3 regions of the Pseudoalteromonas sp. NCIMB 1079 genome follow, and region 1 is predicted to be linked to each of the others. Evidence: predicted binding sites of a transcription regulator. Region 1 holds the regulator's gene; each other region holds the start of a gene.
What was found. Region 1 encodes sigma-54, which starts transcription at its own class of promoters, with help from an activator protein. Its sites were predicted from a motif close to GTTGGCACGNNNNTNGNNT; they were not measured.
Positions count from the first base shown of each region.

Region 2: the regulator sigma-54 is predicted to act here: its motif matches at 3,854-3,872, upstream of ABX891_RS01425 (EF-hand domain-containing protein).
Region 3: the regulator sigma-54 is predicted to act here: its motif matches at 2,134-2,152, upstream of ABX891_RS01160 (YggN family protein).

Region 1 covers NZ_JBEWZA010000001.1:3,314,987-3,322,490, reverse strand. The annotation lists gene ABX891_RS15490 (YgiQ family radical SAM protein) at 1-1,085, shown strand, start outside; gene ABX891_RS15485 (protein disulfide oxidoreductase) at 1,246-1,797, opposite strand; gene mgtE (magnesium transporter) at 1,856-3,214, opposite strand; gene ABX891_RS15475 (HPr family phosphocarrier protein) at 3,347-3,619, opposite strand; gene rapZ (RNase adapter RapZ) at 3,662-4,507, opposite strand; gene ptsN (PTS IIA-like nitrogen regulatory protein PtsN) at 4,526-4,978, opposite strand; gene hpf (ribosome hibernation promoting factor) at 4,983-5,270, opposite strand; gene ABX891_RS15455 (RNA polymerase factor sigma-54) at 5,297-6,796, opposite strand; gene lptB (LPS export ABC transporter ATP-binding protein) at 6,866-7,504, opposite strand, start outside.
Region 2 covers NZ_JBEWZA010000001.1:296,693-304,196, reverse strand. The annotation lists gene pepQ (Xaa-Pro dipeptidase) at 1-544, shown strand, start outside; gene ABX891_RS01440 (YigZ family protein) at 631-1,245, shown strand; gene ABX891_RS01435 (TrkH family potassium uptake protein) at 1,342-2,793, shown strand; gene ABX891_RS01430 (PilZ domain-containing protein) at 2,838-3,500, shown strand; gene ABX891_RS01425 (EF-hand domain-containing protein) at 3,951-4,163, shown strand; gene ABX891_RS01420 (EF-hand domain-containing protein) at 4,232-4,444, shown strand; gene ABX891_RS01415 (EF-hand domain-containing protein) at 4,583-4,795, shown strand; gene ABX891_RS01410 (EF-hand domain-containing protein) at 5,073-5,288, shown strand; gene trkA (Trk system potassium transporter TrkA) at 5,356-6,732, opposite strand; gene rsmB (16S rRNA (cytosine(967)-C(5))-methyltransferase RsmB) at 6,819-7,504, opposite strand, start outside.
Region 3 covers NZ_JBEWZA010000001.1:249,419-256,922, reverse strand. The annotation lists gene ABX891_RS01165 (aminotransferase-like domain-containing protein) at 1-1,065, shown strand, start outside; gene ABX891_RS01160 (YggN family protein) at 1,302-2,096, opposite strand; gene ABX891_RS01155 (PA3496 family putative envelope integrity protein) at 2,484-2,669, shown strand; gene ABX891_RS01150 (glutathione peroxidase) at 2,788-3,285, opposite strand; gene ABX891_RS01145 (AzlD domain-containing protein) at 3,359-3,658, opposite strand; gene ABX891_RS01140 (AzlC family ABC transporter permease) at 3,655-4,359, opposite strand; gene ABX891_RS01135 (cytochrome b/b6 domain-containing protein) at 4,467-5,123, shown strand; cyclic di-GMP riboswitch class I at 5,212-5,299, shown strand; gene ABX891_RS01130 (hypothetical protein) at 5,396-5,959, shown strand; gene ABX891_RS01125 (S9 family peptidase) at 6,097-7,504, shown strand, end outside.

The DNA of each region.
Region 1 (7,504 bases):
CAAGTTATGGTGATGCTAAAATACCTGCTTACGATATGATTAAAACGTCAGTTAATATTATGCGTGGCTGTTTTGGTGGTTGTTCGTTTTGCTCAATTACAGAGCATGAGGGGCGCATCATTCAAAGTCGTTCGCAAGAATCTATTATTGAAGAAATTGAACAGATTAGAGATAAAGTCCCCGGCTTTACTGGTGTTATTTCTGATTTAGGTGGCCCAACGGCGAATATGTATAAGCTGCGCTGTACTAGTAAAAAGGCCGAGAGTACCTGTAGACGCTTATCATGTGTGTATCCAGATATTTGTAAACACATGGATACAGATCATACGCCAACAATAGATTTGTATAAAAAAGCACGTGAAGTTAAGGGTATTAAAAAGGTATTGATTGCTTCAGGTGTACGTTACGATTTAGCTGTACGCGACCCGCGTTACGTTAAAGAATTAGTAACGCACCATGTAGGCGGTTACTTAAAAATAGCGCCAGAGCATACAGAGGATGGTCCATTATCAAAAATGATGAAACCAGGTATGGGAGCGTACGATCAATTTAAAGAACTATTTGATAAGTACTCTAAAGAAGCCGGTAAAAAGCAGTATTTAATTCCTTACTTTATATCTGCTCACCCAGGTACAAAAGATGAAGACATGGTAAACATGGCTTTATGGCTTAAATTAAACGACTTTAAGCTTGATCAGGTACAAAATTTTTACCCATCACCTATGGCTAATGCGACGACTATTTACCATACAGAGATGAACTCTTTGCGTAATATAAAAAACAACTCAGAAGTTGTTCCTGTACCTAAAGGCGCACGCCAACGTAGATTACATAAAGCTATTTTACGCTACCACGATGCAGCTGGTTGGCCAATGATACGTGAAGCTCTACGTAAAATGGGTAAAGCTAATTTAATTGGTAAAGGGCCTAACTGTTTAGTGCCAGAAGAAGGGCGCGATGAAAAAGCAGGTAAAGATGGTAAAAAAAGTGGGCGTCCGGCACTAACGCGACATACTGGTTTTAGCCAATTTAAAAAGGCAAACACTAAGCCAAAAGTAGGCGGTAATAGTCAAAGTACACGTTAGTAATTTTATTTGCTAATAGATAAGGCTAATTGCGGTACGCGCTTTTTCATACGCAAATTAAGTAAGCCTTGCTCTTTATTATCTATATTATTGTAGGTGATAAAGAGTGAAGTTTTAGAGCCCCTCTCTTTAGATATCCAGTGCTAAGTTTAGCTTTTTTTTAAAGCATTGATGATAACCACAAACGCAATTTAAGTGACCATAACGGCTGAATGCCGGTGAGTCCTTGCGTCATTTTATTATCTTTTAAGATTATATAAGATGGCGTGACTTGTCCCTGCCAATCGGAAAATATCTCCCCGTGTTGATCGTTAACAGTACTGAAGCTGTAGCCTTGCTCATTTAAATAATCATGCAGCTCTTGAGCAGAGCCTGACTTTATCGCGATGCTCACAACAGGGTATTTATTCTCGTTTGCGAGTTCGTTTATGGCAGGGGAGGTAATACTACAAATAGGACACCAAGTTCCCCAAAAATACACAAGCGTGGGTTTATCTTGGCTCATTGCTGCTAAATCAATGTTTTGCCCTTTATAGTCGATTAATTGTAATTGAGGATTTGCTGGCATGACAGGTTGCCGCCACCAATTAACGGCGGTATAAATGACGAAAAATATAGAGCCATATACCAGTACACTTTTTAATATGGATACGCTTTTTTGTTTTAGCGTTTTTTTAGGTATGTCATTTTTATGTTTGGTATCCGTTGCCATAGCTACTGATTTACCCTAAGTATTTTTGCTGTAGTTTTTTACATTTAAAGCGTTTAATTTATATCAGCAACCATGTAGCAGTACCTAAAAAGGCGAATATACCAACAATATCAGTCACTGTGGTTAGCACCACACTCCCTGCAAGAGCAGGGTCTATATTCATTCTTTTAAGAATTATTGGAATACTTGCACCAGCAACACCTGCCACCACTAAGTTCATAAACATAGCGAAGGCGAGTACGCCACCAAGCATAAAGTCCCACTGCCATAGCGCAATAACACCCGCAATTAATAGTGACCACAAAATACCGTTTAGCGCGCCAATGGCCAGTTCTTTCATCATCAAGAAACGTTGGTTTGTTTGGTTTATATGACCTACTGCAATACCACGGATAACAAGCGTTAATGATTGGCTACCAGCAACACCACCCATAGAAGGGACAATACCGTTAAGCACAGCCAAAATAGGGAGCACATCTAAAGTGCCTTCAAAAAAGCTAGCTACAAAAGCAGCTGCAAGTGCGGTTAGTAAATTAACTCCTAGCCAAACTGAGCGTTTTTTAGAGCTTTTTAGTACAGGCGCGAATGTATCCTCTTCATCATCAAGACCGGCTAGGCTTAATAAGCTATGCTCGGCATCTTCTCGGATTACATCAACGATGTCATCGATAGTAACACGACCGAGGAGTTGGTCGTTATCGTCCACCACAGGGGCCGATATCCAATTATGGCGCTCAAATAATTGCGCTACTTCACTTTCATCCATTGAGATTGGGATAGACTCACAATCTTCATCCATTAAATCGCGCACAATTTTTTCTGGCGGATTAGTTAATAATGTACTCAGCGATAAAGCGCCTATAAAGCAGTTATGTTTATCAACAACATATAAATCATCTGTACCCTCTGGTAACTCACCACGCAGTCTAATATAACGAAGTACAACATCGAGTGTTACATCAGGGCGAATGGTCACCGTATCGGTGTTCATTAGCGCACCTGCTGAACGCTCTTGATATGACAGTGCTTGCGTGGCACGTTCACGGTCTTGAATGTCCATCGCGCTAACAACGTCTTTATAGACGGTATCTGGCAGGCTACGTAATACTTCACCTAAGTCATCGTGGCCCATGTCTTCAGTTGCGGCGGCAATGTGCTTAGGTTCCATTTGGGCAATAATGCCTAAACGAACATCTTCAGATAATTCTTCAAGAACATCACCCTGCACATCAGGATCGACCAATTGCCAAAGCAGTCGGCGAATTTTATGCGGTGATGATTCTAATAATAATGCGGTATCACAAGGAGCCGTTTTTGCGAGCATGCGCCTAACTTGAACAAATTGACCACTATTGAGTGACTTCGTCACCTGTTTTAGTTGCTGTAGTGGGTAATCTTGTTCAAAAGCTTCAGGCATTGGCGTCCTTTATAAATTGTTATATTACTTTATGGGGGGGAGGTGAGTTAACTGGCGTTACTAACCTATCTATTTTATATATCTGTTTTAATTGAAGCATTAGTAATGCGAATATTGTTTTTATAAAACAGGTTATTCTTGTTCATTAAAGCGTTGTGCTATTAATTCTCCAACAGCGTGTAAAGCTTGCTCAGAATCAGGGCCTTTACAAACAACTTTAACTTCTTTTCCTTGGCTACTTTCAAGTAACATTAGTGCAAGTACGCTATCGCCTGCTGCTTCTTTGTCATCTTGGAATAATGTGATTGTCGCATCAAATTGTACTGCTAATTGCGCAAGCACAGTAGCTGCTCTGGCGTGCAAGCCTAATTTGTTTTTTATTAAAAAGGTATCTTCACAATGCATAACTTACTCTACCTAAGCTGAACAGGTGATTATTCAGCTATATTATTTTTCTTGCTCGCGATGGCGAATTTTTACATTGGGATGTGTCATTGCAAAACTTTCACCGATAGTTTGCGCTAAATACACAGAGCGATGTTGCCCGCCTGTACACCCAATAGCAATGGTTAAATAACTGCGGTTATTTCGTTCTAAATGTGGTAACCACGTTTGTACAAATGTTTGAATTTGCCATGTGAATTTTTGCACTATGCTGTGATTAGCTAAATAGTCTTTAACCGGTTGATCTAACCCATTTAAAGGCTTCAACTCTGGTTCCCAGTGTGGATTTGGTAAAAAGCGTGCATCAAATACGTAGTCTGCTTCTTTTGGTATACCGTGTTTAAAACCAAATGATTCAAATGTGACAATCAGTTGCTTATCTTTTTTACCTAAAATCTTTTCACGAATAGATTCAGCGAGTTGATGAACACTTAAATCAGTCGTATCTATCATAAAGTCGGCGCGAGTGGTTAACACATCAAGTAATTCTTTTTCTTTTTTGATGGCTAAATCAAGGGGCAACGAGTCTATTGATAGTGGGTGTAATCTGCGTGTTTCAGAAAAGCGTTTGATCAATGTCTGATCGTCGCTATCTAAATAAAATAACGTAGGGTTTGCAAAGCCTGGTAAGTATTCAAGAATATCGTTAAATTCATCTTGTTCTTTAGGGATGTTGCGCACATCTATGCTAACAGCAATTTTATCGTAGCTATCAGACACACTGCGAACTAATGAAGGTAGTAGGTTTACTGGAATATTATCAACGCAATAATAACCTAAATCTTCTACAACGCGCAAAGCAACCGACTTTCCAGAACCAGAACGGCCGCTTATGATAATTAACTCCATTTAACACCCTTTATAAAACTATGATTGATCGACAATAACTTGGTAAAGCTCAGTATCAGATTTTGCACTGCGTAACTGTTTACAAAAATCTTTGTTGTTTAGTTTATCAGCAATGGTTGCTAGAGTCTTTAAGTGCTGCTGGTTATCGCCATCTGGTACGATGAGTGCGACAAAAATATCAACAGGGCGATTATCGATTGCATCAAAGTTTATTGGAGTTTCGCTAACGAGCACTAAAGCCAAAGGCTCTTCTGCACCGCTCATTCTTCCATGAGGAATAGCAATGCCACGCCCTATACCTGTACTACCTAATTTCTCTCTGCTCATTAAAGCATTAAGAATATCTTGTTGCGGTAAATACGGAAGTTTGTCGTGAGCAAGTTCGCTAATGAACTCTAAAATTCTTTTTTTGCTATTAAAAAGGACCGCAGCTTTGCTGCAGTCCTGGCATATAAGTGAACTTAATTTCATCATATTAGTGTCGAGCAAGCTTCTCTTTGTGTTTGATTACTTGGCGATCGAGCTTGTCGATCAACGAGTCAATAGCGGCATACATATCTTGATGTTCTGTAGAGGCAAATAGCTCAGCACCGCTTACGTGTATTGTGGCTTCTGCTTTTTGATTTAATTTTTCTACATCGAGAATGACATGAACATTATTTATATGATCAGAGTGTCTTTCAAGCTTCGCAAATTTAGTATTAATATAGTCTCTTAGTGAATCGGTTAATTCTACGTGACGACCAGTTAAGTTTAGTTGCATAAGCATTACCCTCTTAGTTTAGCGTCTTAAATCAGACTTTTACGCTGATTTGACGGTGGAATAGCAAGAGATTCGCGGTATTTTGCGATTGTACGTCTTGCTACTTTAATTCCTTGCTCAGCCAATATATCCGCTATTTTGCTATCACTCAATGGTTTTGCTGAGTTTTCTGCTGCGATTAATTTTCGGATAAGCGCACGTATTGCTGTAGATGAACATTCACCACCGTTTTCAGTACTTACATGGCTTGAGAAAAAGTATTTAAGCTCAAATATACCACGGGGTGTATGCATGTACTTTTGAGTAGTTACGCGCGAAATTGTCGATTCGTGCATTTCTACCATTTCAGCGACATCATTTAAAACCATTGGTTTCATGGCTTCAGGGCCATGTTCAAAAAAGCCTTGTTGTTGCTTAACAATACAATTAGTAACTTTTAATAGCGTGTCGTTTCTACTTTCTAAGCTTTTAATAAACCATTTAGCTTCTTGTAAATGTGAGCGAATAAACTGGCTGTCGCCACTTGATTTTACAGTGCGAGACATTGCCGCGTATTGGCTATTAACACGAATTTTAGGCATGCTATCTGGGTTTAATTCGACAACCCAGCGGCCTTTAATTTTTTTAACTGACACATCAGGAATAACATACTCAGATTCTTCCCTTACTATAGTATCTGCAGGTTTTGGGTTGAGAGTATGTATTAGTGTCATTACTTCTTTAAGCTCTTCTTCTTTGAGCTTAGTTTTTTTCATTAATGTACGATAGTCGCGAGCTGCTAATAGATCAATATGCTCGGTTAAAATCATTTTCGTTTCATTAATGTAAGGTGTTTCTTTATCAAATTGATTAAGCTGAATACACAAACACTCTTGTAAACTACGTGCAGCAATACCAACAGGATCAAACAGTTGGATGCGTTTTAATACCGCTTCAATTTCATCAAGTTCGACTTCGTTATCATCTTCGTTTTCTTGATTAAAGCTTTCTAAAATTTCTTCGCAGCTTAGTGTTAAAATACCTGAATCATCGACGGCTTCTACAATCGCAATAGCGATGGCTTCATCGGTAGGGCTAAATGGCGTTAGTTGTAATTGCCACATTAAATACTCATGGAGCGTTTCAGTAGAGGCGCCTTGGTATATAGATTCATCTTCAGGCATTGGACCTGATGAGGCTGCAGGAGCGGCACTCATGTACTCATCCCAACTAACATCCATAGCCATGTCGTCACTTAGCGTGTCTTTTGCAAGTGCTTCACCAGTATCTTGTTCGTATTCGCTCGGAGCATCATCAGCAGATGCGCTAACAGTTATGTCATCGGTATCAGCTTTTTGCTCGTTTTTACCAGCAGCGTCTTCGGAATAGTCTGCCTCTTCAACCTCTAATAGTGGATTACTGTCGAGAGCTTCTTGTATTTCTTGCTGGAGATCCAATGTACTGAGTTGCAACAAACGAATAGCTTGTTGCAACTGTGGAGTCATTGTAAGTTGCTGGCCCATGCGCAGCTGTAGTGATTGCCTCATGTATCTCTAACAATCCTTTTATGTTGTTATAATTAATACTAGCAGATGCTTAAAGACATGGCGTAAATGTTACAGCCTAAATTGCTCGCCTAAGTAAACATCGCGTACTGTTTTATCATTTAATACGTGTTCTGGAGTACCTGATGCAATCAGCTCCCCATGAGAAACAATGTAGGCTTTTTCACAAACATCAAGGGTCTCTCTTACGTTATGGTCGGTAATTAATACTCCAATCCCACGATTTTTAAGATGTTCTATTATTTTCTTTATATCTAATACCGAAATAGGGTCAACACCAGCAAACGGTTCATCCAGTAATATAAATTTAGGATCTGCTGCCAGCGCTCGTGCTATTTCTACACGACGACGTTCTCCACCCGATAATGCCATACCTTGGCTATCACGAATGTGTTGTATGCTAAATTCATCTAATAAGTTATTGAGCGTGTCTTCTCTGGCTTGTTTATTTAGTTCTTTGCGCGTTTCTAAAATGGCCATTAAGTTTTGATAAACAGTCAGCTTTCTAAAAATCGATGACTCTTGTGGTAAGTAGCCTATGCCTAATCTAGCACGACTATGCATAGGTAAAAGAGTAATATCGTTATCATCAATAGATATTTTACCTTTGTCGCTAGGAACAAGCCCTACAATCATATAAAAAGTCGTTGTTTTACCAGCACCGTTAGGGCCAAGTAAGCCAACTATACT
Region 2 (7,504 bases), 3.0 Mb from region 1:
TGATTTTAAAAAGCAGGGTGAGTTTGCTGAGCTTGTACAAGCGATGACAGTTCAACAAATCGAGTTAGGTAAAGGTTTAAAGCCGGGTATGCTTTATGGTGATTTACACGTTGAATGCCATAACCGTATCGCACAAATACTCAGTGACTTTAAAATTGTTAACCTACCCGCGGAGGAAATTGTTGAGCGTAAAATTACATCTACTTTCTTCCCGCATGGACTAGGACATCACCTAGGTTTACAAGTGCATGATATGGGCGGTTTTATGAGTGACGAAAAGGGCACACATCAACCATCGCCTGAAGGGCATCCGTTCTTGCGTTGTACTCGCCTGATCGAAAAAAACCAAGTGTTTACTATTGAGCCTGGTTTATACTTTATTGATTCACTGCTTGGTGATTTAGCGCAAACCGATAATAAGCAGTTTATTAACTGGGAAAAGGTCGAGTCATTTAAACCATTTGGCGGCATTCGTATTGAAGATAACATTATTGTTCACGAAGATAGCCTAGAGAATATGACGCGTAATTTAGAACTCGATTAATTTCTATAAAGACGAGTTAGCGAATAAACGTTAAAATATGCATATGAACGGGGCCTTTAGGCCCCATTTTTAATTGAGCTTTTAATATGTCTGAATATAAATATCCTGCTGCTGACGTTTTTCATCAAGAAGAAATAAAAAAAAGTACGTTTATAGTCCACATTGCACACACCCCCGATTTAAATTCAGCAAAAACATTTATTAAAAGCATTGAAGAAAAGTATAGCGATGCACGCCATAACTGCTGGGCACATGTGGCAGGCAACCCCGGTGGCAGCCATGTTTATGGTTTTTCGGACGATGGTGAACCAAATGGCACTGCAGGAAAGCCTATGTTAAATGTGCTGGTGGGTTCGGGCCTTGGCGAAATCACTGCCGTGGTGACACGTTATTTTGGCGGCATAAAATTAGGCACCGGCGGGCTAGTACGTGCTTATGGTGGCTCATTAAATAATGCATTAGTAAAATTGCAAACGGTGCTTAAAGTTCCCAGCGTTGAAATTACTGGGAGTAGCGAGTACAGCATGCAAGGCGCGATTGAGCAGTTATTAAAAACAAAGTATCAAGTGCTTAATATTGATAAGCAATTTACTGCTAATATTGAGTGGGTGATTACAATCGATAGCCGCGAAGCTCAGCAAGCAATCAAAGATATTTTTGATTTAAGTCACGGCGCAGTTGAGTTAACTATTAAAGAGTAATAACCTACACAAATTGCATATAATGCATACTGACCCTATTTAATTTGGTTGATACTACTCAGCCTGAATTTACTAATAATAAAAGCGACAAGCTAAATGCAATTTCGTACCATCATAAAAATTCTTGGCCAACTTGTTGCGCTGTTTAGTATTACCATGGTGCCTCCGGCACTGGTGTCTTTAATATACAAAGACGGTGGTGGTGTTCCCTTTGTTTTAGCATTTATTTTTAGTGTTGTTATTGGCATGATGGCTTATTACCCAAACCGCCATGAAAACGGTGATTTAAAAGCACGTGAAGGCTTTTTAATTGTTGTTTTGTTTTGGCTGGTACTTGGGGCGTTTGCGTCCTTGCCGCTTATCTTTTTACAAGAACCTAATTTATCGCTCGCCGATGCGGTATTTGAAGCATTTTCTGGCTTAACAACCACCGGCGCTACAGTACTTACCGGTATTGAGTATTTACCCAAGTCGGTATTGTTTTATCGCCAGCAACTCCAGTGGTTTGGCGGTATGGGTATAATCGTACTCGCTGTTGCTATACTCCCAATGCTAGGTGTTGGTGGTATGCAGTTGTACCGCGCTGAAATACCTGGGCCTGTAAAAGATTCTAAAATGACCCCGCGAATTGCCGATACTGCAAAGCACCTTTGGTATATTTATGTGTCGTTGACTATTACTTGTATGCTGGCTTATTGGGCTGCAGGGATGGAGTGGTTTGATGCGATATGTCATGCATTCTCAACGGTCGCTATTGGTGGTTTTTCTACTTACGATGCTTCCATGGGTCACTTTGACAGCCCTGTAATTAACTTTATTTGTGTGTTCTTTTTAATTATTGCCGCTGTTAACTTCTCCCTGCATTACGCCGCAGTGGCCAGTCGTAATATACAAGTTTATATCAGAGACCCAGAGTTTAAGGTGTTTTTGTGTATTCAATTAGCCCTGGTGGTTATTTGTTTTACTGTACTTTCCTCTAACGAAATATTTGCTAATGGCGATGAAACCCTCGATCAGGCGTTATTTCAAGCTGTTTCAATGAGTACAACAGCAGGCTTTGCTACGGATAACTTTTCAACATGGCCATTGTTTTTACCTATTTTACTTATATTTTCGAGCTTTATTGGTGGCTGTGCAGGCTCTACCGGTGGTGGCATGAAAGTAGTGCGCGTGTTCTTACTTTATTTACAGGGTGTGCGTGAGCTTAATCGTTTGGTGCACCCACGGGCTATATATTCAATCAAGCTGGGTCGTAAGGCGTTGCCAGATAAAGTAGTAGAAGCTGTGTGGGGTTTTTTCTCTGCTTATGCGCTGGTATTTATTATTATTATGTTAGCGCTTATGGGCACGGGTATGGATAACATAACTGCGTTCTCAGCCACTGCTGCTTGTTTAAATAACTTAGGCCCAGGTTTAGGAGATGTAGCATCGCATTATGGTGCTATAACCGATGGGGCTAAATGGTTACTGACCATTGCAATGGTGTTTGGTCGCCTAGAAATATTTACCTTATTAGTGCTATTTACGCCTACATTTTGGCGTGGTTAAACGAGTCGTTTAAATTTTAATATACAAGTTAGTGGGAAAGGGATATGCCAACTTCAAATCTAGACAAATTACATCAACTAACTACAAGTGGTTTGGTCGATTTAGAAATATTAACCCCAACCGACAGTAAACGTGTAAAAACCGAGTTTGTTGGTTTGCTTGAAAATAAATTTATTATTTTAAATTACCCAAACTCTAGACGTTTACCTGCTAGTAGTGACTATTTACGTGATGGTGTAATGGTTGTTGTTAGAGCATTAATTGAAGGTAGTGGCGGGCAAGTTATAGCGTTTCGCCAACAAATAATGTCGGTTGCGTCTCACCCGGCTAAGCTTATATTTATTAACTATCCTAAGCAGGTGCAGTTATTTGCACTGCGCTCGCAAACGCGTATACCTACCTTATTACCTGCAAAGCTAAAGCTAAGTGACGACAGAATACTTGAAGGCCTCATTAAAGACATTTCGCTAACAGGAGTAATGTTTGATATTAGAGGTGATCAGCAAGATGAAAATATTAAAGATATGCAATGCACAGTAATACTCAATAGCAGCGATAAAAGTTTTGAAGGCGAAATTTGCAGTGCTAAGGAACATGTCGCAGGCGTGCACTGCGGAATTAAGCTACTAGCAAGCGAGGATGAAATGAAAACCTTTATGAAAGAGCATTTTATAGACCCATCTGCGCTTGAGCCCACCGTTGAATAAATCGTTTTTCGCTTATTTGCAACAAAATGGCGTTTTACGTGAGTATTTATAAAGTATTTTTTGTTTTTATATAATTAAATATATTATTTAAATAAAACAGTGCATTACGTATTATTTTTTGTGTTATTAAATCTACCTCGTTAAAATTTATCTGAATTATTCTATAAATCCCCTTCTTTAATTTCCATACATTTAAAAATGTATCTTTTTATCTAAACATAACTATATGTTTTTAATAGTTTTAATGTATCCACTCTGAAGTGCGTTGCTAAAAGGCAACAGTAATTACTTTAAAAATCCCTTCTTTTTATGAATTTTACATTTAACTATCTGAAATTTAATAGCTTTTAAATGTTGGCATCTAATTTGTTATACCCTAGGTGTACTGAACGAAATCGTGATTCAAAGTGAAATACTTAATCGCACACATAAATTTGAAGGATACATATTATGAAAAGCATTAATAAAACTTTAGCACTTATCGCTATTGCATCTTCTTCAGCCGCTTTTGCTGCAACAGACTTTGACACACTTGATGTGGATGGCAGTGGCACTATTAGCCAAGCAGAAGCATCAGTAGACGCAAAATTAATGAGCATGTTCTCTGAACTTGATACAGACCAAGACGGCGAACTATCTAAAGAAGAGTTTTCACAAGTATAAGCTTAAAACTCTGGGGCGCTACGCTACTAAGAGCCCCACATTACTCATAAAATTGAAGGATACACGTTATGAAAACATTAAATAAAGCATTAGCACTTGTGGCACTAGCATCTTCTTCAGCCGCGTTTGCAGCAACAGATTTCGATACATTAGATGTAGATGGCAGTGGCACAATTAGCCAAGCAGAGGCATCAGTAGATGCAAAGCTAATGAGTATGTTCTCAGAACTTGATACTGACCAAAATGGTGAGTTATCAAAAGAAGAATTTTCAGAAGCTTAATTTAAAGTATTTATCCTGAGTTGCCAAAGACAACCTAAGTAGGCAAGGGAGCTTACGAAAGAGGATAACAAGGAAGTGAAAAATTACGTTTTAAGTTAAACGAAGCAATTTTTTGATAGAACATTGAAGGATTAAGTTATGAAAAATTTAAATAAAGCATTAGCACTTATAGCACTAGCGTCTTCTTCTGCTGCATTTGCAGCATCAGGTTTTGATAGCCTTGATATTGATGGTAGCGGCACAATTAGCCCAAGCGAAGCGGCAGTTGATACAGATTTAATGGCCGAGTTTATTGAGCTAGATACCGACGGTAGCGGCGAGCTTTCTAAAGAAGAGTTTGCTAATTACTAATTAACCTGAACTCTGGATAATAAATCTATCTCTAGCAGCTATTTTCAGCGCTAACTGCGTTGAATTTACTTGCAATAGGCCCGCTATTGACGCGTAAATTCGCCTTGTTTTCACTGAAAATCTCTGGCTAGAGAAAATAAATTTAAATATCACCATGATTCAATACGTTAGTAAATCTCTTAACCAGAGTACAGGTTAACTAACCTTTTTCAGATTAAACATTTTTCACAGTCAGGGATCTTTGAAAAGGACTTCCCATATTACTAGGAATATTATTATGAAAACATTCAATACAACACTTGCAGTTATCGTTTTAGCATCTTCATCAGCAGCATATGCAGCAGTGGACTTTGCCTCTTTTGATGCAGATGGCGACGGTGCGATTACAATGGAAGAAGCAAAGGTTAACCCTCAGCTTGTAAAGATTTTTGATGATTTAGATACTGATGGAAATGGTGAAATCTCTAAAGAAGAGTTTTCAAAGGTACAGTAATCAATATTCGAAGATACTCCACTAAAGCCGCCTTAGTCAGCGGCTTTTTTGCGTTTACGCCAAATAATTATAAGAATATAGCACTTACCTGGAATAGCTTTTCTACAACGGTAATGTGTTTTTTGTCGATTAGAAACATAATGACATGATCGCCCGACATAATAATTGTATCATCGTGGGCTATCAGTACATCGTCGTTACGTACTATTGCGCCAATAGTAGTACCCGCAGGGAGTTTAATGTCGGCAATAGCACGGCCAACCACTTTTGAAGTGTTTTCATCGCCATGAGCAACGGCTTCAATTGCTTCTGCTGCACCTTTGCGTAATGAGTACACATTAACAATATCACCACGGCGTACGTGCGTTAATAACGCTGATATTGTTGCTTGTTGTGGGGATATGGCAATATCTATTTCGCCGCCTTGTACCAAATCAACGTAAGCACCACGCTGGATAAGCACCATGGTTTTTTGTGCGCCCATACGTTTTGCAAGCATGGCTGACATAATGTTTGCTTCATCGTCATTGGTTACGGCAATAAACACATCTACTTGTTCAATATGCTCTTCTGAGAGCAGTTCTTGATCAGATGCGTCACCACAAAAAACAACCGTGTTATCGAGCATTTCTGAGAGTTGCTCGGCACGTTCTTTACTGCGTTCAATTAGTTTAACGGTGTGGTTTTTTTCAAGAGAGCGGGCAAGGCCTGCCCCAATGTTACCGCCACCAGCTATCATAATTTTTTTGTAAGAACGTTCAAGTTTTTGTAGCTCGTTCATTACTGCGCGTATGTGTTTTGTAGCGGCAATAAAGAATACTTCGTCATCTGCTTCAATAACAGTGGTACCCAATGGTTTTATTGCTTTACCTTGACGATAAATAGCGGCAACACGAGTCTCTACATTAGGGATGTGTTCTTTAAGTGCAGATAACGCATAACCTACAAGTAAACCGCCATAGTAAGCTTTTACGGCTACTAACGAGAGCATGCCATCAGCAAACTGCAATACTTGCAGAGCACCAGGGTAGTCAATTAAACGGCGAATATACTTAGTGACCAGTGCTTCGGGAGCAATGTAATGATCGATTGGTAAATCATCGTTTTGAAATAGTTTTTCGCGGTATTTTAAATATTGCTCTGAGCGAATGCGGGCAATTTTAGTGGGCGTTTTAAAAATACTGTACGCCACTTGGCATGCAACCATGTTCACTTCATCTGAACTGGTTACCGCAATAATCATATCGGCATCTTCAGCACCTGCACGGCGTAATACATCAGGATGCGCGCTGTGGCCCATAACCCCTTGTAAGTCGTACTTATCTTGAAGTTCACGTAATCGGTTACCGTCTATATCAACAACGGTAATTTCGTTTTGTTCGCCAACTAAGTTTTCAGCAAGCGTAGCACCAACTTGCCCGGCACCGAGTATAATTATTTTCATTATTTACCCGTGGTATTGATCATAATTTAATTAAAAAAATAGCCATTTAATGTTTCATAAATGGCTAACTATTTAGTGTACGGCTATTAGGCTTTTTTAACTAGCTTAGCGTAATAAAATCCATCACTTTCACCGGGCAGTAACTGCAAACCTGGCGTTGTTACGGTATCGTTTTCGTGTAGAGGTATATGTTCTACATCATCATTATTAGCTAAAAACTTAGCAACTTGCTGTTGGTTTTCTTGTGGAAGAACCGAACACGTAGCATATACCAATGTGCCACCTGGTTTTAACAGTGGCCAAATGCTATCAAGAATATCGCTTTGTAACTTAGCTAAGTCTTCGATGTCTGATGCGCGACGTAACCATTTTATGTCAGGGTGACGGCGAATTACACCAGTGGCCGAACAAGGCACATCAAGTAAAATACGATCAAATAATTTTTCATCCCACCATGTATGTGGTTGTGATGCGTCGCCACATTGTAGGTCTGCACCTAAGCCAATGCGAGTTAAGTTTTGCTTAACACGTTCAAGGCGAGTTGAGTCGCTATCAAGTGCAAGTACATCTGCATCAGCAAGCTCTAAAATATGACATGTTTTACCGCCAGGTGCTGCGCAGGCATCCAAAATATAGTCATCTGCTTTAGGTTCTAAAAAGCGGGCTGCTAACTGTGCTGCAGCATCTTGTACTGAACATGCACCTGTATCAAACTCAGGCAACGAAAATACATCACGTGGTTTGGCAAGTTTAATCCCATCAATAAAATCAG
Region 3 (7,504 bases), 3.1 Mb from region 1:
GCTGCACCTACCGATAAAGCACTGGCCAGAAATATGCGCCGAGTAATGACAATTGCCGGCAGTAAAGCCATTAACTATGGGCCAACAGATGGATTTGTGCCGCTGAAAAAGCAACTAGTGCATCGCTATCTAGATTTTGGCATTGGTATAAATATGGACGAGCTTGTGATCACCAATGGTGCACAGGAAGCCATGGCTATTGCGCTTAAATGTGTGACAAAGCCAGGCGATGTAGTTGCCATTGAGACGCCTTGTTATCACGGGATTATCGAGCTAATAGAGAGCTTAGGGCTTAAAGCGCTCGAAATACCACTGTGCCCAGATAATGGCATCTGGTTGAGCGATTTGGAACGCGCTTTGAATGAGCATGACATAAAAGCATGTTTATTCTCGACTGCAATTAGCAACCCTGTAGGCAGCTTTATGCCAGATAAAAACAGACAGCAGCTGGTGGAGCTACTTGAAAGTCATGACGTAGTGCTTATTGAAGATGACGTATACGGCGATTTATATTTTACGGCAAAACGAGGCACACCAGCTTTAGCGTACTCTAAAAAAGGATTAGTGATTAGTTGCTCATCTTTTTCTAAAACCGCAGCGCCGAGCTATCGTGTAGGTTGGTTAGTTGCGGGTAAATTTGCAACGCAAGCAAGGCGATATAAAAGAGCACTAAGTTGCTCTGCTTCGTTAATAAACCAATGGACGTTATCTGAATTTATTGCCAGCGGCGAGTACGACCGAAATTTAAAAGTACTTAGGCAACGCCTGCGCGATAACAAAGAGCGTATGCGATGGTGCTTACAACAAGCTATGCCAAAAAACACACGTATAAGCGATCCAAAAGGAGGCTGCGTTATGTGGCTAGATTTAGGAGGCGAATACGATAGCCAAACATTGTTTTTACTTGCGCTTGAGGTTGGTATTAGTATTACCCCTGGGCTTGTTTTTTCGGCCTCTAATAAATATAAAAGCTGCGTAAGGTTAAGTTATGGTGTGCAATGGAGCGCGCAAATTGAGCAAGCAATAGTTACATTGGGTAAGCTTACTTTATTAGCTAAAAAGTAATACCAATCTGCTTATATATGGGGTCTATTTAACGTTAAGAAAATTACGCTAGAGCTAGGCAAAAGTTTTTGTATCTAGTTGTTCTAAATAAAAAATTTAACGAAGTTATAGTGCAATTTAATTCGTTAAACTGATCAAAGATTTATGCAGGTTGGTATAAGTTTGCGAAACATAAAAAAGCAGCATTTAAGTAAACTTAAATGCTGCCAAAGGGATGTTAAATAACGTTTGCTGTACTAATTCTGTTTAAAACTAAATAACTGGTAACCTTCAAGCTCAGGCACTTGCATTATTAATTGCTCTTCTTGTTTTGCTATATCAGCAAAGCTTCCACATAAAGAGTTAGCACGTTCTTCAAGTGCGCTTGCATGTAGCTCTACTTTTTCTTCTATTTGTGCACCCATATTTTCCATACGTTGTTCAAAGGCATCCATATCACCGCCTGAACCAAGTAACTCAGAACCTAAAGCTACTAAAATACTGCCCATTGATTGCATCACTGCTGATTCAACCGCTGTTTCTATCTGCTGCTCAAATTGTTGTTCAAAGTTTTCGCCAAATTGATTAAAACTTTGTTGGCCCATTACAAATGTACCTTGTTGGTAAAATGTGTTTTCTACTTCGATTTTAATGTCATCCATAAGCTCTGACATATTATCAAGGCCGTCAATATTAAATGCATTGCCTACTTCTTCTAATGCCACACCGGCAATTTTAACGCCTTCTAGCGCTATATTAGCTACTTCAGGTAATTGTGTGCGTAAACTATCAGAGTACTTGGTTAGCGCTTCGCGTTGTGAGTTATTAAGTGCTACAAATTCGCCATTTACAGTTAAGTCACCATGGGTATTAAACTGCATGGTTTTATTGTTGACGGTAAAAATTTCCAATTCGTTTGGCTTAATGCGCACATCATTTTTAAATTCGACGTTACATTCATCATTACTAAATGAAATTGCAGAATCGTTATCGTTATGAGCCATAGCGGCTGGCGTACAAATTAATGCGCTAACTAATAGTAATTTTTTCATGTTTGTTCTCTACTTTCTGTTGATGACGATTAACTAATAACAAGTTTGGTGCCAGTTTTATTTTTTAATATAAAACATATGGTTAACTGTTTTTGTTTGTTTTTTAGTAAATGAAATTAATTAATAAATAACTATTTTTTAGTCAAATTGGCTAACTAATAAAAATTAATAAATTTTATTTATCGATACGATAAAAAACTCTCACTTTCCTCAATTCAAATTTAGCGCTATTTATTCACATTACTGACATGAAGACTATTTACAGTAGTCACGTGGCTTTATTTTGATGTTAATTTGCACAGCATTTTGACGTTAAACATTTTAATTTTACCGACTATTGCGATAATAAAATCCTTGGTTGGTCTCAAACACTTTATGGAGTGGGTTGTGGGTAAGACATTTAGTTACGATGCGCTAGATGACGATTTTGTTGAAGACGAGTACGAAATGCTCGGCCGTAATCAACACGATAAGAACAAGCAAAAGGTTAAAAAGAAGTTGGAAGACTACCTTGAGCAAAAACGCTTGCGTAAAAATCTAGGCGAAGACGATTTAAGCGATTACACCGATTAAATTTCACTAGTATAAATAAAATACCAATTAATATTGAGAGTTTAAATGTGCAGTTATGCGTATGTTTAAGTTTCAGTAGTATTGGCAATAAAGAGGCCCTGCGCCTCTTTATTACTTTTTAAAGCGTGCTTTTAGCCTGTGCCAAAGCTTTTTGAATTGTAAGTTCTAGCTTTTCGGGTTTAGTAAAAGGTGCATAACGTTTAATTGGCGTGCCATCTGCGGCAATTAAAAATTTAGTAAAATTCCACTTTATTTTACGTGTTAAAAAACCAGGTAAAGCCGATTTTAAATAACGAAAGACTGGGTGAGCATGCTTACCGTTTACATCTACTTTGGCCGCCATTAAAAAACTCACACCAAAATTAATTAAACATCCTTGCTCTATTTGTGTAGCGTCGCCGGGTTCTTGCTGACCAAATTGATTACACGGAAATCCTAAAATAACTAAACCTTGGCTGGCATATTTATTATGCAAAGCTTGAAGCGACTCGTATTGGTAGGTAAATCCACATTTACTTGCGGTATTAACAATAAGCACAACCTTACCTTCAAAATCACTAAAGTTAATAGGTTGACCCTGCAAGCTTGTTGCGCTTAATTGATGGAATTTGTGCATATTGGCGTCTTTTTTATTATTGTTATTGGTATTTTAACCTGAGTACAGTATTTCATAAAGTATAAAGAGCGCTCTAATTTAAAATCAGAAATAGCCCCATACCGGCAAGCGTTGTGTAATAAATATTATGTGTTTTATAGGCAACAATGATGGCGACTATCGCTGCGCTTAAATAAGGGTTTTGCCAGTTTAAGTTAATGCCATCTTCATTCAAAAACACGATAGGCACCCAAATTGCTGTAAGCACCGCAGGTGCGCTAAAGCTTAAAAATTGCTGCATTTTAGGACCTACTTTAAACGGTAAAGCGCGGTGTAAAAATAAATAACGCGTAAAAAATGTAATGCACGCCATGAGTAAAATAGTTGTCATCATAGCGTTGCTTCCTTTTTAGCGGTTAGCCTTGCTGTGCTATAACCTGCGGCCATTGCCAGCAGCGCTGAGCAAACAAGCCATAACTCAAATTCGGTACTTTTTAAAAGCGTTGCGCTGACGCCTGCTACAATTACCGTAACGAGTGAGGCCAAATTTTTGATTCCCGGAATAACCAACGCGATAAACGTGGCAGCAATCCCAAAGTCGAGCCCTAAATTAGTTAAGTCGGGCAGCATTGTGCCCGCTACAATGCCAATTAACGTCCAAATATTCCATGCAATATAAAAGCTAAAACCAGCGCTCAATGCGTATATTAAGCGTGTTTTTGTTCTATATGCTTTTCGATGATGAGAAAACGCAAACAGCTCGTCGGTTAAAACAAAGCTCACCGGTAAGCGCCAACGCATAGGTTGATCAATGACCTTATGACGCACAGCTAAACCGTATAAAAAGTGCCGAGAGCTAATAATAAATGTTGTGAATAAAATTGTGAGCAATGGTGTGTTGCCCGCCATAAGTTCAATCGCAACAAGCTGTGCAGAGCCTGCAAATACTAATAACGACATTGCTTGGGTTTCAAAGGCGCTAAAACCATTTTGAATCGCTAAAGAGCCGCATAAAATACCCCAAGGAACAACGGCTAAACACAGTGGTAGCATATCTAAAAAGCCTTTTAAAATAGCTTTTTTAACTGGTTGCATGATATTTACTCTCACGGCTTGTAGAATGGCTCATAAGGATACCTTAATATTATGATGTTAAAGTAGTTAACAAATTAAATAATACTGTTTTTTTAAGGATAGGCACAATGACGACGTTAAAAGTGTGGGATGGGTTTATTAGATGCTTTCATTGGTTTTTGGTTGTAAGTATTGCAGTGCTTTATTTTAGTATTGAAGAGGGCATGATTGAGCTTCATTTTGTTGCTGGCTTTTTTACTTTAGCACTTATAGTAACACGTTTAATTTGGGGTGTTATTGGTAGTAAAACCGCGAGATTAAGTGGGTTACTGCACTCTCCTAGTGCTATTTTAAAGGCGCTAAAAACACCAAGCGAATCGTTAGGCCATTCAGCACCCGGTAGCTGTATGGTGATAGTGTTTTTTATATTAATCATAACGCAACTTGTAAGTGGCCTAATGAGTAGCGATGGCATTTTAACTGATGGCCCGCTTGCTCAATATGTGTCTAGCGATACGATTGATTTTGCCAATTGGCTACATGAGCTGAATTTTGACATTTTACTCTATGCTATTGGCTTGCATGTATTAGCTATTATTGTTTATAGAATAAAAGGCAAACCGCTAGTTAAGGCGATGATCACAGGCTCAAAAGAGTTAAAAGCGGATGACTCTGAGGCTAAAGTAACTAAAGCGTCTTGGCCTGCGTGGTTAATATTTATATCTTTATTGGTGTTGCTGGTATTTACGTGGGCGAAAGAGCCTTTAACTTATTTGTTTAGTTAAAAATACATTAAACCAACCTTAAAGGGTTGGTTTTTGTTTTTGGTTACATTCTTTTGTTTGATTGTTATGCGGGGTCGAATTATAATCGCCGCATTGCTGGCAAACTAGCCGAAAGGTTAGGACGCAAAGTTTCCGGTCTAAGGCTTTTTAAAAGCTATGGTAGCGGGACTACTGCATAACGTGTTGTTATGTATCACTTGCCCTCAGTGTATTTTTTGTGTATCCATAGTGTATGGATAAGATTTTGTAACTCTTAAGGTGTTGCCGTGTTTATGCATACGTCGTTGGCCTGTGGAAAGTGGTCAACAATAGGTTGCTTAAATCATCATACCCAATTATTTATTGGTGATGTGGTGAGTGTAATCTTTTACGACATGCAAGGAGAGCTGGTTAGTTTATCATTTGATTACAAGATCACCTCGCTTGAGCAAGGTGAGCCTCACGCATGGCCACGTTTAGTTGCCGAGCATATTAATGTGCATGTTCCTCTGGTTAGCGCAGGTAAAATGACCGAACAGGGTTTAATTGTAGCCTATAGAAATAATGAAATTTTTGCTTTGCAAAGCAGTGGTATATGTAAAGCACACATCGACTTTCATTGTATTGCAAAATGCGATGAGCGTGTTGTTAAGAACCTTGATACTTATGATTACGTGTACCCTGAAAATTGTGAAAACTATAATGCGGGTACAAAGGTATTGCAGCCAAAAACTGGGCATGTATATCAATGCAGGCCTTGGCCATTTAATGAGTTTTGCCGCACGAATGACGATAATAAGTCTATGTTCGAACCTGGTGTAGGGCAAAGCTGGGCTATGGCATGGCAGCAAATATAAAGCTTAAATTATCTTCCCAAAGGTATAGCGGTTTTAGTAATGAAGCGTTTACCGTTTTAGCCCATCCAACTATTGGGTGGGCTTTTTTATTTTTATGATAAACTGCAAATCACATTATTTTTTTAATTGGTTTTGTTGTGTCTCGTCCTGTCTACTCTTTAAGTTTATTACCTAATTTCCCGATTGCTAAACAGCAAGCCCATACATTAAGTACTCATAATAAGATACGTACCGATAATTACTATTGGATGCGTGATGACGATCGCCAGGATGAGCAAGTACTTGCGCATTTACATGCTGAAAATGCGTACTGCGATGAACAGTTAGCTGCTATGAAGCCACTAGAAAATACACTTTTTGAAGAGTTAAAAGCACGCATTGTAAAAGATGATAATTCGGTACCCGTTAAAGATGGGAAATACTGGTATCACTCAGAAGTTCGTGGTGATGATGAATACTCGCGTCACTATAGAAGTACGAGTATAAAGGCCGATAATAAAGAGCTTTTACTCGATGTGAATGTCTTAGCTGAAGGATTTGAGTTTTTTGAGCTGGGCGAAGTCGCACTAAGTCCATGCGAGCAGCTTATGGCTTACTCTGAAGATACTGAAGGTCGTCGTATTTATAATGTTCGCTTTAAAAGCTTAGCGACCGGTGAAATGCTACCTGATGTACTTGAAAATACAGAAGGACAAGTTGTTTGGGCTAACGACAATAAAACTGTTTTTTATGTAAAAAAAGATTTAAAAACGCTATTAGGATACCAAGTATTTAGGCATGAGCTTGGCTGCGAGCAAAGCCAAGACGTAATGGTCTACGAAGAGCAAGACAGCAGCTTTTTTATGGGACTTGGTAAAAGCCGCGATGAAAGCTTAATTATTATTGATTTAGCATCGACAGAGACCAATGATACATGGGTGCTTGATGCTAATAAGCCCACTGGCGAATTTAAAGCATTAATGCCGCGTGAAGATGGCCACGAGTTTGACGTAGATAAGCTAGGTGACACATTTTATATTGTGACTAACTGGCAAGCTAAAAACTTTAGATTAATGACGGCAACAAACGAAACAATTGCTGATAAAACACAATGGGTTGAGCATACAGCTCACAGAGAGAATGTACTGCTTGAAGGTGTAGAGTTATTTAATGACTTTTTAGTATTGAGTGAACGCGAGCAAGGGCAAGCTCGATTTGTAGTTGTTAATAGGCAAGGGGATCGTATGGCACTTGAGTTTGCCGATCCTTGTTATTATGCTGCAATAGCAATGAACCCAGAGCCAGACACAAGCACTGCGCGTATTTATTACTCAAGTTTAACAACACCAGGTTCTTTATATGATGTTGATTTAGCAACTGGCGAAAAAACACTACTTAAACAGCAAAAAGTACTCGGTAGTTTTAATGCCGATGACTATCAGTCTGAGCGATTAATGGTAACTGCTCGCGACGGAGTTAAAGTACCCGTATCAGTTGTTTATCGAAAAGACAGCTTTAAAAAAGATGGCTCAAATCCGTTATTTCAATACGGTTATGGTGCGTATG